DNA from 2 places in the Pseudomonas sp. TH04 genome. Region 1 is predicted to be linked to the other one. Evidence: predicted binding sites of a transcription regulator. Region 1 holds the regulator's gene; the other holds the start of a gene.
The links. Region 1 encodes FliA, which starts transcription of late flagellar genes. Its sites were predicted from a motif close to CTAAAGTTTNNNNNNNNNNNGCCGNTAA; they were not measured.

Region 2: the regulator FliA is predicted to act here: its motif matches at 1,390-1,417, upstream of JFT85_RS06200 (methyl-accepting chemotaxis protein).

What each region holds. Positions count from the first base shown of each region.
Region 1 is NZ_JAEKEA010000001.1:5,484,397-5,487,739, reverse strand. It holds gene JFT85_RS24715 (protein phosphatase CheZ) at 1-435, opposite strand, end outside; gene JFT85_RS24710 (chemotaxis response regulator CheY) at 454-828, opposite strand; gene fliA (RNA polymerase sigma factor FliA) at 1,000-1,740, opposite strand; gene fleN (flagellar synthesis regulator FleN) at 1,737-2,570, opposite strand; gene flhF (flagellar biosynthesis protein FlhF) at 2,678-3,343, opposite strand, start outside.
Region 2 is NZ_JAEKEA010000001.1:1,426,010-1,429,352, forward strand. It holds gene JFT85_RS06195 (Na+/H+ antiporter family protein) at 1-1,210, opposite strand, end outside; gene JFT85_RS06200 (methyl-accepting chemotaxis protein) at 1,456-3,343, shown strand, end outside.

The DNA of each region.
Region 1 (3,343 bases):
CGCCAACTCACGAAACTCCTCAGCCCCCACTTCCCGACGCATGAAACGGCCCCAGTCAACGCTGAGGGCCTGCGCTTCGGTCGCCATGCCATTGACCAGGGGCGTGGCGTTTTCCACCAGGTCCATGGTGCGGTTGGCCGCCGCCTCAGTCAGCCTGACCACATAGGACAGGCGTTCGGTGGCATCGGTGATTTGCGAGATTTCTTCGGCCTGGGGCATGTGCGGGTCAATCTGAAAATTGACGATTGCACTGTGCAGCTCGCGTGTGAGCTTGCCCACTTCCTGGTACAGGCCGCGGTCACGGGTCTGGTTAAGCTCATGGATCAACTGCACCGCGTCGCCGAACTGGCCTCTTTCAAGGCTTTCGACCAACTGGTGAGCATGCTTTTTCAGGGTCGACTCAAAGTCAGCCTGCGATGATTCTTTATGCTCCATAGCTCCCCCGTGGTGGCATCAGCCGTGGATGCGTTCGAAGATTTTTTCGATCTTCTCTTTCAAGGCCAACGCAGTGAATGGCTTAACCACGTAACCGTTAACCCCGGCTTGGGCGGCTTCGATGATCTGTTCACGCTTGGCTTCGGCGGTCACCATCAGCACAGGCAGGCTGCGCAGTTTTTCATCGGCGCGCACGTGACGCAGCAAGTCGATGCCGGTCATGCCCGGCATGTTCCAGTCGGTTACCAGAAAGTCGATGCTCCCGCTGTTGAGGATCGGAATCGCCGTCAGGCCGTCATCCGCCTCGACCGTGTTGGTGAACCCAAGGTCACGCAACAGGTTTTTTATGATCCGCCGCATCGTTGAGAAGTCATCAACGATGAGGATTTTCATGTTCTTGTCCAATTCGACCTCCAAGCAGTCTTAAACGCGCCCAGCACCTGGACGCGCCATTTCAATCAACAGGCGTTACACAAAAAGGACTGCCAGGGGTACCACGGAACGAACCCGCGAAAGGCTCTTCACCCTTCGCCTAATTGCGCTGCAGTATCCCCACACTGCCTGTCAGCGCGCGCGCCACTCTCCCAATCGCCCCCGCAAGCGGGCTGCGCACTGGCTATGCAGCTGGCTGACACGCGATTCGCTGACCCCCAGGACCTCACCGATTTCCTTGAGGTTCAGCTCTTCGTCGTAGTACAGCGCCAACACCAGTCGCTCACGCTCAGGCAAATTGGCAATCGCTTCCGCCAACGCACCCTGGAAACGTTCATCTTCCAGGTCGCGCGACGGTTCGAGATGTGCACTCGCGCCGTCCTCGTGCAGCCCTTCGTGTTCGCCGTCCTGCAACAGGTCGTCGAAACTGAACAGGCGGCTGCCCAAGGTATCGTTCAAAATCCCGTAGTAATCGTCGAGACTCAATTGGAGTTCGGCCGCAACTTCATGATCTTTAGCGTCACGACCGGTTTTTGCTTCAATTGCACGAATTGCGTCACTGACCATTCGCGTGTTGCGGTGTACCGAACGCGGCGCCCAATCCCCTTTACGCACTTCATCGAGCATCGCACCACGGATACGGATACCCGCGTACGTCTCGAAACTCGCACCTTTGCTCGCGTCGTATTTGGTCGACACTTCGAGCAGGCCGATCATACCGGCCTGGATAAGGTCTTCAACCTGCACACTGGCAGGCAGGCGCGCCAGCAAGTGATAGGCAATGCGCTTGACCAGGGGCGCATAGCGCTCGATCAATTCGCCCTGGCTGTCACGCGCCGAGTTTTTGTAAAGGTTATAGCCGCTGGCTGTCATAGCACCGGTCCTGCGCTCGTCTGATGCACCAATCGCTCGACGAAAAACTCCAGATGCCCACGCGGGTTGGCGGGCAACGGCCAAGTATCGACCTTCTGGGCAATTGCCTTGAACGCCAATGCGCACTTCGAACGAGGGAATGCTTCATAGACTGCACGCTGCTTTTGCACAGCCTTGCGCACACACTCGTCATAGGGAACTGCGCCGACGTATTGTAAGGCGACATCGAGGAAACGATCCGTGACCTTGGTCAACTTGGCGAACAGGTTTCGCCCTTCCTGCGGGCTTTGGGCCATGTTGGCCAGCACCCGGAAGCGGTTCATGCCGTAGTCACGATTGAGCAGTTTGATCAGGGCGTAGGCGTCGGTGATGGAGGTGGGCTCATCGCAGACCACCAGCAGCACTTCCTGGGCGGCGCGCACGAAGCTGACCACGGACTCGCCGATCCCGGCGGCGGTGTCGATCACCAGCACGTCGAGGTTGTCGCCGATGTCACTGAACGCCTGGATCAAGCCGGCGTGCTGCGCCGGGCTCAGATGCACCATGCTCTGGGTGCCCGAGGCCGCCGGCACGATGCGAATGCCACCGGGGCCTTGCAGCAGCACATCGCGCAGCTCGCAGCGGCCCTCGATCACATCGGCAAGGGTGTGTTTGGGTGTCAGCCCCAGCAGAACGTCGACGTTCGCCAGCCCCAGGTCAGCATCCAGCAGCATGACGCGACGGCCAAGCTCTGCCAGGGCCAGGGACAAATTCACTGACACGTTAGTTTTTCCGACGCCACCTTTGCCGCCGGTCACCGCGATCACCTGTACGGGATGCATGCTGCCCATTTTATTTCTTTACCTTGTCTTGCTTAGACGCAGGCTACATGGCTTGGCCGCGTGAATCGCTTGCAGACCATCGATGTAGATACTTTTCACGGTGTTCATCCTGCCCTTCAACCCACCCGTTTTGCGGGGTTGTGGTAAAGGTCGGCGAACATGTCGGCCATCGCTTCCTCGCTAGGCTCTTCTTGCATTTGCACGCTGACAGCACGGCTGACCAACTGATGACGGCGCGGCAGATGTAAATCATCCGGGATCCGCGGCCCGTCGGTCAGGTAGGCAACCGGTAATTCATGACTGATAGCCAGGCTCAACACTTCACCCAGGCTCGCAGTTTCGTCGAGCTTGGTCAGAATGCAACCCGCCAGGCCGCAACGTTTGTAGCTGTGGTAGGCAGCGGTAAGAACCTGTTTCTGGCTGGTGGTTGCAAGCACCAGGTAATTTTTTGACTTGATGCCACGTCCCGCCAGGCTTTCCAACTGCATGCGCAATGCCGGGTCACTGGCTTGCAGGCCAGCCGTGTCGATCAGCACCACGCGCTTGCGCAGCAACGGGTCGAGCGCATTGGCCAGGGACTGGCCTGCGTCGACGTGGGTCACCGACACGTTGAGGATACGGCCCAGGGTCTTAAGCTGTTCCTGAGCGCCAATACGGTAGCTGTCCATGCTCACCAGCGCGATATTCTGCGCGCCGTACTTGAGCACATAACGCGCGGCCAGCTTGGCCAGGGTGGTGGTCTTGCCCATGCCGGCCGGGCCGACCATGGCGATCACACCGCC
Region 2 (3,343 bases), 4.1 Mb from region 1:
AGCCGGAGGTCGGGCCGAGCGTTGAGTCTGACGCAGGCGAGCCGGCGTCGCCCAGCGCACCGGCCGTGCCGACAATGCACACAATGGCCAACGGGCTGAAGCCCAGTTGCACACAAAGCGGTACGAAAATCGCGGCAAGAATCGGCACCGTGGAAAACGACGAACCAATGCCCATGGTCACCAGCAGGCCTACCAGCAGCATCAGCAACGCGCCCACCCCACGGCTATGGCCGATGAATGCCGCCGATGTTTCCACCAGCGAACGCACATCACCGGTGGCTTTGAGCACTTCGGCAAACCCCGAAGAGGCGATCATGATGAAGCCGATCATCGCCATCATTTTCATGCCTTCGGTAAACAGGTCGTCGGTCTCACGCCAGCGCACGATGCCCGACACCGAGAAGATCAGGAAGCCGGCCAGGGCACCGATAATCATCGAGTCCAGCCACAGTTGAATAATGAACGCCGAAGCAATCGCCAGCCCGGCCACCAGCAAGGTCAGCGGGTTGTACTGCACCGCGACTTGCTCGACCCGCTCGATTTTTTCCAGGTCGTACACGCGCTTTTTGCGATAGCTGACAAACACCGCCACCAGCAGGCCGACCACCATGCCTAACGCGGGCAGGCCCATGGCGTGGGTGACATTGACCTGGCTGATGTCCACGCCGCTCTTGGCCACATTGGCCAGCAGGATCTGGTTAAGGAAGATATTCCCGAAGCCTACCGGCAGGAACATGTAAGGCGTGATCAGGCCGAAGGTCATCACGCAGGCGATCAGGCGGCGGTCCAGTTGCAGCTTGGTCAACACGTATAACAGCGGCGGCACCAGCAACGGGATAAACGCGATATGGATCGGCAGGATGTTCTGCGACGCAATCGCTACCACCCACAACAGGCCGATCAGCAGCCATTTGACGTGGCTGCCGCCGCTGGCTTCCTGACGATCGACTAATAGCAGCGCCTTGTCCGCCAAGGCATGAGCCAAGCCGGATTTGGCAATCGCCACCGCGAAAGCGCCGAGCAAGGCGTAGGACAGCGCCACGGTCGCACCGCCGCCCAAACCACCGTTGAACGCCTTGAGCGTGGCCTCGATGCCAAGGCCACCGGTCAAGCCACCCACCAGGGCGCCGACAATAATGGCGATGACCACATGCACGCGGGACAGGCTGAGCACCAGCATGGTGCCGACCGCGGCGATGACTGCGTTAATCATGGTTACCTCAAGACAGAAACACAAAAACCAGGCATACCCGCGCCCGGGCGGCCATTGAGGTGGCGCCAGCGTGCAGGCTTTAAGAGGTCTTATTAGAGGGCGCGCACTTTGCAGCAGCCGGGCGCGCATGTCAAAAAACGGCGTCGCTTTTCAGCTTTCAATTGAACGTTTAAACAATAAAGAAAGCCGAAAAGCGGCCGATAGCCTGACTCTCTGTGTTTTCAGGCTAAGGATGCTCCTCGATGTCCCTCAGACAGCTCTCCATACAATGGAAAATCACCCTGCTCGCCGGCCTCTGCCTGCTGGGAATCGTGACCCTGCTGGTGGGTCTGTCGCTGTACCGCATGGAGCAGAGCTCGCAACAGGTCAAGGCCTCCAGCATGCAGATGCTCGACGAGTCCGCCCAGGCCCGCATCGAGGCGCAAGGTGAAGGACAGGCGCTGGGTATTCGCCAGCAATTCATGGATGCCTTCCAGTACGGCCACGGCTTTTCACGCCAGGTGCTGTTTTTGCGCGAACAGGCTGAAAAACGCTTTCTCGACGCCTTCGACACGCGCGAAGACCTGACCCGCCAGGTCAAGGCTGCGCTGCAGGCCAACCCGGACTTGCTCGGTTTGTCGCTGGTGTTCGAAGCCAATGCGCTGGACGGCAAGGATGAGTTGTTCGCCAACCAGGCCGAACTGGGCAGCAACGACAAAGGCCGATTCGCTCTCTACTGGTCGCAGCCGACACCCGGCAAACTGACCTCCATGGCATTGCCCGAAAGCGACATGTCCGACACCAGCACAGGCCCCAGCGGCGAGAAAGCCAACGCCTGGTTCACCTGCCCGCGCACCACCCTGAAACCCTGCGTCATCGAACCGTACTTTTATATGATCGACGGGCAAAACGTGCTGATGACCAGCATCGTCTTCCCGCTGATGGTCAATGGCAAAGTCATCGCCTCGTTGTCGGCGGACATCAACCTCAACAGCCTGCAGGCCGTTAGCCAACAAGCCAGCCAGAAGCTGTATGACGGCCAGACCCAGGTCAGCATCCTCAGCCCCACCGGCTTGCTCGCCGGCTACAGCGCGGACGCCAGCAAACTCAGCCAGCGCCTGGACAAGGTCGACCCCGCCAGCGGTGCGCAATTGATCAATGCCCTGGCCAGCAGCACGCAGACCCGCAGCCTGCGCGCCGACCACCAACTCAAGGTGCTGGCGCCCTTCACACCGATTCCCGGCGGCAAACCGTGGGGTGTGTTGCTGGATGTGCCGGAAAAAGTCCTGGTCGGCCCCGCCGAAGCGCTCAAGACACAGTTGGACGCCGATAACGCCCGTGGCACCTGGCTGGAACTGAGCCTGGGCCTGCTGGCCGCGGTGATTGGCTTGATCCTGGTGTGGCTGATGGCGCGCAGCGTAACCCGACCGATCCTCGGCGTGGCCCGCATGCTGGAAGACATCGCCAGCGGCGAAGGCGACCTGACCCGCCGCCTGGCCTATGACAAAAAGGATGAGCTGGGGCAACTGGCCGGCTGGTTTAACCGCTTCCTGGACAAGCTGCAACCGATTATTGCCCAGGTGAAACGCTCGGTGCAGGACGCCCGTGGCACCGCCGACCAGTCCGCCGCGATTGCCAGCGAAACCAGCGCCGGCATGGAGCAGCAATACCGCCAGGTCGATCAGGTGGCGACCGCTTCCCACGAAATGAGCGCCACCGCCCAGGATGTGGCCCGCAGCGCCGCCCAAGCGGCACAGGCTGCGCGCGACGCCGACCAGGCCACCCGTGAAGGCTTGACCGTGATCGACCGCACCACCACCAACATCGGCCACCTGGCGGCCGATATGAGTACGGCCATGGCCCAGGTCGAAGGCCTGGCCGCCAATAGCGAGAAAATCGGTTCGGTGTTGGAAGTGATTCGCGGCATTGCCGAGCAGACCAATCTGCTGGCGCTCAACGCTGCCATCGAAGCCGCGCGCGCCGGTGAGGCCGGCCGTGGCTTTGCGGTGGTCGCCGACGAGGTCCGCAACCTGGCGCGACGCACCCAGGAGTCGGTAGAAGAAACCCGCCTGGTGATCGAGCATCTGCAAAGCGGCACCACCGAGGTGGTCAGTTCCATGGGCAACAGCTATCGCCAGGCTCAGGGCAGTG